One region of the Streptomyces sp. BBFR51 genome, then DNA from elsewhere that is predicted to be linked to it. Evidence: riboswitches for the same ligand, from Rfam matches in the RefSeq annotation. Region 1 holds a riboswitch; each other region holds the start of a gene.
What was found. A riboswitch is a leader RNA that binds a small molecule or an ion and turns the genes downstream of it on or off. The one in region 1 is predicted to bind thiamine pyrophosphate.
Positions count from the first base shown of each region.

Region 2: linked by a shared signal. The riboswitch ahead of thiC (phosphomethylpyrimidine synthase ThiC) and the one ahead of ACGH7X_RS27995 (thiamine ABC transporter substrate binding subunit) in region 1 are both predicted to bind thiamine pyrophosphate.
Region 3: linked by a shared signal. The riboswitch ahead of thiO (glycine oxidase ThiO) and the one ahead of ACGH7X_RS27995 (thiamine ABC transporter substrate binding subunit) in region 1 are both predicted to bind thiamine pyrophosphate.

Region 1 covers NZ_CP172448.1:6,095,120-6,098,385, reverse strand. Annotated here, with positions in the region: gene ACGH7X_RS28000 (ABC transporter permease) at 1-856, opposite strand, end outside; gene ACGH7X_RS27995 (thiamine ABC transporter substrate binding subunit) at 934-2,016, opposite strand; TPP riboswitch at 2,097-2,202, opposite strand; gene rlmN (23S rRNA (adenine(2503)-C(2))-methyltransferase RlmN) at 2,244-3,266, opposite strand, start outside.
Region 2 covers NZ_CP172448.1:4,217,930-4,221,195, forward strand. Annotated here, with positions in the region: gene thiC (phosphomethylpyrimidine synthase ThiC) at 1-1,355, opposite strand, end outside; TPP riboswitch at 1,348-1,537, opposite strand; gene ACGH7X_RS19180 (YibE/F family protein) at 1,609-3,141, shown strand; gene ACGH7X_RS19185 (SsgA family sporulation/cell division regulator) at 3,190-3,266, opposite strand, start outside.
Region 3 covers NZ_CP172448.1:2,358,657-2,361,922, forward strand. Annotated here, with positions in the region: gene ACGH7X_RS10705 (NAD(P)/FAD-dependent oxidoreductase) at 1-1,097, opposite strand, end outside; TPP riboswitch at 1,278-1,389, shown strand; gene thiO (glycine oxidase ThiO) at 1,387-2,646, shown strand; gene thiS (sulfur carrier protein ThiS) at 2,643-2,843, shown strand; gene ACGH7X_RS10720 (thiazole synthase) at 2,846-3,266, shown strand, end outside.

The sequences.
Region 1 (3,266 bases):
CGATGACGGCCAGGACCCCGGCGAGCAGTGCCCACTGCCCGGCCCCGCGCGGCCGGCGGGCGGTCGCGGCCGCGTCCACCAGCCTGAGGGCGGTCTCACGCCGCCGTACCGTCCAGGCGTGCACGGCGAGGACGGCGACGACCGCCGCGAACTGGATCAGCGTCAGTACGGCCGCCGTGGACAGGTCGAAGACCTGCGAGGTCTGGCGGTAGATCTCCACCTCCAGCGTGGAGAAGGTGGGCCCGCCGAGGATCTGGACGACACCGAAGGAGGTGAAGGTGAACAGGAACACCATCAGCGCGGCGGCGGCCACGGCGGGCGCCAGCGCGGGCAGGGTGACCTGCCGCCAGGCCTTCAGCCGCGAGGCGCCGAGCATCCGCGCGGCCTCCTCCTGCCGCGGGTCGAGCTGCGACCACAGGCCGCCGACGGTGCGTACGACGACGGCGTAGTTGAAGAAGACATGCGCGAGCAGGATCGCCCACACCGTGGTGTCCAGGCGCAGGCCCCACAGCTCGTCCAGCAGCCCGCCGCGCCCGACCAGGGCGAGGAACGCCGTGCCGACGACGACCGTGGGCAGCACGAACGGCACGGTGACCACGGCCCGCAGCACCTGTTTGCCGGGGAAGTCGAAACGGGCGAAGACGTAGGCGCCGGGCAGCGCGATCAGCAGTGTGAGCGCGGTGGAGGCCAGCGCCTGCCAGGTGGTGAACCACAGCACGTGCCGGACGTCGGACTGGGCGAGCACGTCCCCGATCCGGCCGAACCGCCAGACCCCGTCGACCTCGAGTCCGCGCGCGACGATCGCGGCCACGGGGTAGGCGAAGAACACCGCGAAGAACGCGACGGGCACGGCCATCAGGGCGAGCCGCGCCGCGCTCCCGCGAAGGCTCCCGCGACGGCTGTCTCGCGGGGCCTTCGTGTCGCCCGCTCCGGTCACTTCAGTACGAGTGAGGTCCACGACTTGACCCACTGGTCGCGGTTGTCGGCGATCTTCGCCGGGTCCAGGGTCTCCGGGTCCTTCGCCTGCGGCCCGTACTTCGCGAACGACTGGGGGATCTGCGCGCCCTCCCGCACCGGGTAGACGAACATGTTCAGCGGCATGTCGTCCTGGAAGGTCTTGCTGAGCAGGAAGTCGAGGAGCGCCTTGCCGCCCTCGGGGTTCTTGGCGTTGCTGAGCAGGCCCGCGTACTCGACCTGGCGGAAGCAGGTGCCGGTGGCTACGCCCGTCGGTGCGGTGGCCGGCTGCGGGTCGGCGTAGATGACCTCGGCGGGCGGGGAGGAGGCGTAGGAGACGACGAGCGGGCGGTCGCCCTTGGCCTTCTTGCCGCCGGACGAGCCGGAGAACTCCTCGTTGTACGCCTGCTCCCAGCTGTCGACGACCTTGACGCCGTTGTCCTTGAGCTTCTTCCAGTAGTCCTGCCAGCCCTCGTCGCCGTACTTGGCGGCGGTGCCGAGCAGGAAGCCGAGGCCGGGCGAGGAACTGCCCGCGTTCTCGGTGACGAGCAGGTCCTTGTACTCGGGCTTGACCAGGTCGTCGAAGGACTTGGGCGGGGTCAGGTCGTGCTCGCCGAAGTACGCCTTGTCGTAGTTGACGCAGATCTCGCCGGTGTCGATGGGCGTGACCCGGTGCTTGTCCTGGTCGGCCCGGTACTTGGGCACGACCAGGTCGGAGCCCTTCGCCTCGTACGGCTGGAACAGGCCGTTGTCGAGGGCGCGGGACAGCAGGGTGTTGTCGACGCCGAAGAAGACGTCGCCCTGGGGGTTGTCCTTGGTGAGGACGGCCTTGTTGACGGCCTGACCGGCGTCGCCGTCCTCCAGCACCTTGACCTTGTAGCCGGAGTTCTTCTCGAAGGCCGCGATGACGTCCTTGGACGCGGCCCACGAGTCGTGGCTGACCAGGGTCACGGTCTTGGAGTCGGCGGAGCCGGCGTCGTCGGACGACGAGCCGCAGGCGGCCAGCGTGCCGACCATGCCGAGCCCGACGGCCAGGACGCCGACCTTCTTGGTGATGCTCACTGAATTCCTCCTGGGTGACCAGGAGAAGACGCGGCCCCGCCCGCAGCCCCCTGGTGGGGGTCCCGGGCAGGGCGCAACAGCTCGAGTGGTGACCGATCTCCCTACCCAGAATGACCTGGGCCAGGTTCGGAGGGTCTGCGGCCGGTGCCGCACTCTCAGCGCTGTGGCGCTCCCCTGTCGGAATATGAAGATGTGATTACTGTGCGGATGTACTGACGCCGCTCAGGTTACCGCTCGCTGGCGGCGAGCTGACCACACGCCCCGTCGATCTCCTGCCCACGGGTGTCCCGGATCGTCACCGGCACACCGTGCGCCGCGATCGCCTCCACGAACGCCTTCTCGTCCTCGGGCCGCGAGGCGGTCCACTTGGAGCCGGGCGTGGGGTTGAGCGGGATCAGGTTCACGTGCACGGGCCTGCCCTTGAGCAGCCGCCCGAGACGGTCACCGCGCCACGCCTGGTCGTTGATGTCCCGGATCAGCGCGTACTCGATGGACAGCCGGCGCCCGGACCTCGCCGCGTACTCGAACCCGCTGTCCAGCACCTCGCGCACCTTCCACCGCGTGTTGACCGGGACGAGGGTGTCGCGCAGCTCGTCGTCGGGCGCGTGCAGCGAGATGGCGAGGCGGCACTTGAAGCCCTCGTCCGCGAAGCGGTGGATCGCCGGGACGAGGCCGACCGTGGAGACGGTGATGCCGCGCTGGGAGAGCCCCAGCCCGTCCGGCTCGGGGTCGGTGAGGCGGCGGATGGAGCCGATGACGCGGTTGTAGTTGGCGAGGGGCTCGCCCATGCCCATGAACACGATGTTGCTGAGCCGCGCGGGGCCTCCCGGGACCTCACCGTCCCTGAGCGCCCGCATGCCGTCCACGATCTGGTGCACGATCTCGGCGGTCGACAGGTTCCGGTCGAGGCCGGCCTGGCCGGTGGCGCAGAACGGGCAGTTCATGCCGCAGCCGGCCTGGGAGCTGATGCACATGGTCACCCGGTCCGGGTAGCGCATGAGGACGGACTCGACGAGCGTCCCGTCGAACAGCTTCCACAGCGTCTTGCGCGTGGTCCCCTCGTCGGTGGACAGGTGCCGCACGACCGTCATCAGCTCGGGCAGCAGCGCCTCCCGGAGCCCCTGGCGGGAACCGGCGGGGATGTCGGTCCACTGCTCGGGGTCGTGCGCGTACCGCGCGAAGTAGTGCTGCGAGAGCTGCTTCGCGCGAAACGGCTTCTCACCGATCGCGGCGACAGCCTGCTTGCGCTC
Region 2 (3,266 bases), 1.9 Mb from region 1:
CAGGCGATCATCGCGGCACCGATGCCGGAGGTGATGTGGTCGTACGCTGGCGCGACGTCCGTCGTCAGCGGGCCGAGCGTATAGAATGGAGCTTCATCGCAGATCTCCTGCTGAAGGTCGATGTTCTCCTTGATCTTGTGCATCGGGACATGTCCCGGGCCCTCGATCATGGTCTGTACGTTCAAACGCTTGGCGATCCGGTTGAGTTCCCCGAGTGTGCGCAATTCGGCGAACTGCGCCTCGTCGTTGGCGTCCGCGATCGAGCCCGGGCGCAGGCCGTCGCCGAGGGAGTACGTGACGTCGTAGGCGGCGAGGATCTCGCAGAGTTCCTCGAAGTTCTCGTACAGGAACGACTCCTTGTGGTGCGCCAGGCACCACGCCGCCATGATCGAGCCGCCGCGCGAGACGATGCCGGTCTTGCGGTTCGCGGTCAGCGGCACGTACGCCAGGCGAACGCCCGCGTGGACCGTCATGTAGTCCACGCCCTGCTCGGCCTGTTCGATGACCGTGTCCTTGTAGATCTCCCAGGTCAGCTCCTCGGCCCGGCCGTCGACCTTCTCCAGGGCCTGGTAGAGCGGGACGGTCCCGATGGGGACGGGGGAGTTGCGCAGCACCCACTCGCGGGTCGTGTGGATGTTGCGGCCGGTGGAGAGGTCCATGACCGTGTCGGCGCCCCACCGGGTCGCCCAGGTCATCTTGTCGACCTCCTCCTCGATGGAGGACGTCACCGCCGAGTTGCCGATGTTGGCGTTGACCTTCACCAGGAACCGCTTGCCGATGATCATCGGCTCGATTTCGGGGTGGTTGACGTTGGCGGGCAGTACCGCACGTCCCGCCGCGATCTCCTCGCGGACCACTTCCGGCGAGACGTTCTCCCGGATGGCCACGTACTCCATCTCCGGGGTGATCTCGCCGCGGCGTGCGTACGCGAGTTGCGTCACCGCGGTGCCGTCCCGCCCCCTGCGCGGTTGGCGCGGCCGTCCGGGGAAGACGGCGTCGAGGTTGCGCAGGCCGCCGCGCGGCGAGGTGTGCTTGAGTCCGTCGTCCTCGGGGCGGACGGGACGGCCCGCGTACTCCGCGGTGTCCCCGCGGGCGATGATCCAGTTCTCCCGCAGCGGCGCGAGTCCCCTGCGGACGTCGGTGTCGACGAGCGGATCGGTGTACGGGCCCGACGTGTCGTACAGCGTGACGGACTGCCCGTTGGTGAGGTGCACCTGACGGACCGGCACCCGCAGATCGGGGCGCGAGCCCTCGACGTACGCCTTGTGCCAGCCGATGGACTTCCCGGCCTCCGCGGTCTCCTCCTGGGCGGAGTTCTGCGTGGAGGCAGGCGTGCGTGCGTCCTTGATGGTCATGAGACCTACTCCCTACGCCGGCATTACCCGGTAACAGGTTCGGCGGTCGACGCAGCGGATTCCGTCTGTCGACGCTTCGTGGGATACGTCACTCGACTTCGGTGACGTTTCCCGTGAAACATCGCTGGGACGGAGGTCAGCGCCCTCTCAGCCCGGTGCTCCGAGCTCCCGCGTGTACAAAGGTGGCTCCACGCTAGCGCCCATTCGGGCGCGGTGAACAGAGGGCCCCCCTCGTTCTTGCGATGATCGGGCGGTGACCACACCGCAGCATCCCCCCTTTCCGCCGCACGAGCCCCACCGCGGACCGGACGCCGAAGAGGGCGACAGCCGTGCAGCCGGCCGCGCCCCCGTCGGCGCTCACGACGCGCACGAAGGCAGACAGGATGCGGGCCACGGACACGGGCCGGGCCAGGCGGGGCACGGACACGGTGGCGGCGGGCAAGGTGGCGGCGGGCAAGGTGCGGGCGGCGGGCACGGACACTCCCACAGCCACGGCCCGGCGGCGCCCGTCTCCCGGCATCTGCGCAAGGTCATCGCCGCGATCCTGATCCCCTTCGCCGCGGCGGTGGTGGTCGGGCTCGCGGTGCTGTGGCCGGGCGGTGCGCCGCCGCACGAGCGCACCGGGGTCGGCTTCGACCGGCAGACCCAGCAGGCCACCGTCACCAAGGTGGTCGAGCTGAGCTGTCAGTCGGTCAACGCCTCGGGCGGTACTCCGACCGGCGACACGTCCACCGCCGAGGGTTCCTCCGCGGTGCAGCAGGCGAACGGCGACTGCAAGCGGGCGACGATCCGCGTCGACACCGGCGAGGGCAAGGGCCGTACGTTCACCGAGATCGTGCAGCCGGACCAGTCACGGCAGTTGCACGAGGGCCAGAAGGTCGTGGTCGCCTACGAGCCGTCCGCGCCCGAGGACCTGCAGTACTCGGTGACCGACATCAACCGCCGACTCCCCCTGGCCCTGCTCGCCGGCATCTTCGCCCTCGCCGTCGTGGTCGTCGGACGGCTGCGCGGCCTCATGGCGCTGGTCTCGCTGGCCATCAGCTTCCTGCTGCTGAACTTCTTCATCCTGCCCGCGATCCTTCAGGGCTCGAACCCACTGGTCGTCGCGGTGGTCGGGTCCAGCGCCATCATGCTGATCGCCTTGTACCTGTGCCACGGGCTGTCGGCCCGTACGTCCGTGGCGGTGCTGGGCACCCTGATCTCGTTGTTGCTGATCGGTCTCCTCGGATCGCTGTTCATCGGCTGGGCCGCGCTCACCGGCAACACGGACGACAACACCGGTCTCATCCACGGCCTGTATCCGTCGATCGACATGAGCGGCCTGCTGCTCGCCGGGGTCATCATCGGTTCGCTCGGTGTCCTCGACGACGTGACGGTCACCCAGACGTCGGCGGTCTGGGAACTGCACGAGGCCAACCCGACGATGGGCCGGCGCGGGCTGTACCGCGCGGGCATCCGCATCGGTCGCGACCACATCGCCTCGGTCGTCAACACTCTCGTCCTCGCCTACGCGGGCGCCGCGCTGCCCCTGCTGCTGCTGTTCTCGATCGCGCAGAGCGGTGTGGGGACGGTCGCCAACAGCGAGTTGGTCGCGGAGGAGATCGTGCGGACGCTGGTCGGCTCGATCGGCCTGGTGGCGTCCGTGCCGGTCACCACCGCCCTGGCTGCTCTGGTCGTGGCGGCGGACCGGCCCGCCGACCGGCCGGCCCAGGCCGCGGGGGCGGCGCCGGGGACGGGCGCGACAGCGCCGGCACGTGGCGGGCGGGGCCGTCGCCGCAAGCGCTGACGCGCCCGGCGAAGCGTTACGGCACCGCCGCAGGGCTGCCGTAACGGTTCACCCTGCGCTCTGTTCCTCCGCCAGGATGCGGTCCAGGGCCTCGTCGAGGTGGGTGTCGAAGTCGGCGAGCGCAC
Region 3 (3,266 bases), 3.7 Mb from region 1:
AGCAGGGCGACCAGGCGGCCCTCGCGCAGCCAGCAGACCGTCCACGCCGGGCCCTCGGGGTCGCCGCGCCAAAGGGTGGTGTCGGCGGCCGTGTGGTGACCCGCGTACTGGACGAAGCGGCCGAACTGCTCGGACCAGAAGTACGGCACCGGGTCGTAGGCGGCCGGGGCCTCGCCCGAGGGGGCGCCGACGATGTTGGCGGCGACGGTGCGCGGGCCCTGGAGGGCGTTGTCCCAGTGGTGCACCATCAGCCGCTCGCCGTAGCGGCCGGAGGGGAAGGAGGCGCAGTCGCCGACCGCGTAGACGTCGGGCGCGCAGGTGCGCAGGCGGTCGTCGGCCAGGACGTCGCCGTACTTGCCGAGGTCGATCCCGGAGCCGGCGAGCCAGGCGGTGGCCGGCCGGGCGCCGATGCCGACGACGACCGCGCCGGCGGGCAGCGGCGTGCCGTCGTCGAGGACGACCCGGCAGGGCTCGCCGGGGCCGCCGGGCTCGACGCGCTCCACGCGCGCGTGGGTGCGCAGTACGGCGCCGGCGTCGGCGTACCAGGCGGTCATCGGCGCGGCGACCTCGGCGGGCAGCGCGTCGGCGAGGGGCCGGTCGGCGGCCTCCACGACGGTCACCGCGCAGCCCGCCTCGCGCGCGGCGGTGGCGAACTCGGCGCCGATCCAGCCCGCCCCGACGACCACGACGTCGTGCTGCCGGGCGAGTACCGGGCGCAGCCGTTCGGCGTCGTCCAGGGTGCGCAGCAGGTGCACTCCGGGCACGCCCTCGGCGCCGGGGAGCCGGACCGGTTCGGCGCCGGTCGCCAGGACCAGGACGTCGTACGGCACGGGCCCCTCGGAGGTGTCCAGGACGTGCGCGCCGGGGCGCACGCCCAGGGCCTCGCAGCCGAGCCGCAGGGTGATGCCGAGTGCCTCGAAGTCGACGTCGAAGGCGGAGCCCTCGGCGGTGCCGAGCAGGACGGCCTTGGACAGCGGGGGGCGGTCGTACGGCTGGTGCGGCTCCGCGCCGATGAGCGTCACGGTGCCGGTGAAGCCCTGCTCCCGCAGGGCCACCGCGGTCTGCACGCCCGCCATGCCGGCGCCCACCACGACCACACGGCGCTCCGCGTCCGCCGCCGGTTCCTGTCCCCGTTCCCGCCTCTGCTCGCTCACCTGATCACCTTAGACACCCGGCGATTCGTCGGTCAGTGCTCGTGCGCGGTGAGCTGCGCAACGTCCCGCGGCCGCGGAGGCTCCCTTACAGGTGCGCCGCCCCGAGGGCTAGGGTGGCCGACGTAAAGCACTCGCGGGAGTCCGGACGCACCGGGCTGAGAGGGAGGCTGGCGGCCTCCGACCGTACGAACCTGATCCGGGTCATGCCGGCGAAGGGAGGGGCTGGACGCCCATGTCGTCTCCATCACACACGTCGTCCGCCGCACCGCACACATCGTCCGCACCGCACACATCGGCCGCGCCGAACGGCTCGCAGCCGTCCCGTACACCGGACGTACTCGTCGTCGGCGGCGGGATCGTCGGTCTTGTCACGGCCTGGCGGGCGGCGCAGCGCGGGCTGGTCACGGCCCTCGTGGACCCCGAGCCGGGCGGCGGGGCGGCCCAGGTGGCGGCCGGGATGCTGGCCGCCGTCACGGAGCTGCACTACGGCGAGCAGACGCTGCTCGCGCTGAACCTCGCCTCGGCCCGCCGCTACCCGGAGTTCGCGGCCGAGCTGACCGACCTCACCGGGCTCGACCTCGGTTACCGCCGCTGCGGCACGCTCGCGGTCGCGCTGGACGCCGACGACCGCGCCCACCTGCGCGAGCTGCACGCACTCCAGCAGCGCTCCGGCCTGGAGTCGGAGTGGCTGTCGGGTCGCGAGTGCCGGCGTCTGGAGCCGATGCTCGCGCCTGGCGTGCGCGGCGGGCTCCGGGTGGACGGCGACCACCAGATCGACCCCCGGCGCCTCGCCCACGCGCTGGTGGCCGCCTGCGAACACGCGGGCGTGGTCTTCCACCGGGTGTGGGCCGACCGCCTCACCGTCGGGCGCGGGGACCGGGCCACGGGTGTCGTCACCGCCGACGGCACCGCCTTGGAGGCCGGGCAGGTGGTGCTGGCCGGGGGCAGCCTGAGCGGGCGGCTCGGGGGCGTGCCGGAGGCCGTACTGCCGCCGGTGCGGCCCGTGAAGGGGCAGGTGCTGCGGCTGACGATGCCGCGGACGCACGGCCCGCTGCTGAACCGGACGGTGCGCGCCGTGGTGCGCGGCAACCACGTCTACCTGGTGCCCCGGGAGAGCGGCGAGCTGGTCGTCGGGGCCACCAGCGAGGAGCTGGGCTGGGACACGACGGTCACCGCGGGCGGCGTCTACGAGCTGCTGCGCGACGCCCACGAGCTGGTCCCCGGCATCACGGAGCTGCCCCTGACCGAGACCCGCGCGGGTCTGCGTCCCGGGTCCCCGGACAACGCCCCGCTGCTCGGCCCGACCGGTCTTGAGGGGCTGCTGCTGGCCACCGGGCACTACCGCAACGGCGTCCTGCTCACCCCGGTCACCGGCGACGCCATGGCGCACGCCCTGACCACCGGGGAGCTGCCGGACGAGGCCCGCCCCTTCACCCCCCGGCGCTTCGACGCCGCCCCCGCAGTCCCGGAACTCTCGGAGCAGCCCGTATGAACATCTCCGTCAACGGCGAGTCGCGCGAGGTGGCTGCCGGCACGGCCCTGGAAGCCCTGGTGGGCACGCTCACCGCGGCGCCGTCCGGAGTGGCCGCCGCCCTGAACGAGACCGTCGTCCCGCGCGCGCAGTGGCCCGCCACCGCGCTGGCCGACGGCGACCGCGTCGAGGTCCTCACCGCTGTGCAAGGAGGCTGACCATGGCCGACGATCCCTTTGTCCTCGGCGGTACGTCGTACGGGTCCCGCCTGATCATGGGTACGGGCGGGGCGCCCAGCCTTGACGTGCTGGAGCGCGCGCTGGTGGCCTCCGGAACGGAGCTGACGACCGTCGCGATGCGGCGGGTGAACGCCTCGGTGCACGGGTCCGTGCTGTCCGTACTGGACCGGCTCGGCATCCGGGTACTGCCGAACACGGCCGGCTGCTTCACCGCCGGGGAGGCGGTCCTCACGGCGCGGCTGGCGCGCGAGGCGCTCGGTACGGACCTGGTCAAGCTGGAGGTCATCGCCGACGAGCGCACGCTGCTGCCGGATCCGATCGAGTTGCTGGACGCGGCGGAGACGCTGGTCGACGACGGGTTCACGGTGCTGCCGTACACGAGCGACGATCCCGTGCTGGCGC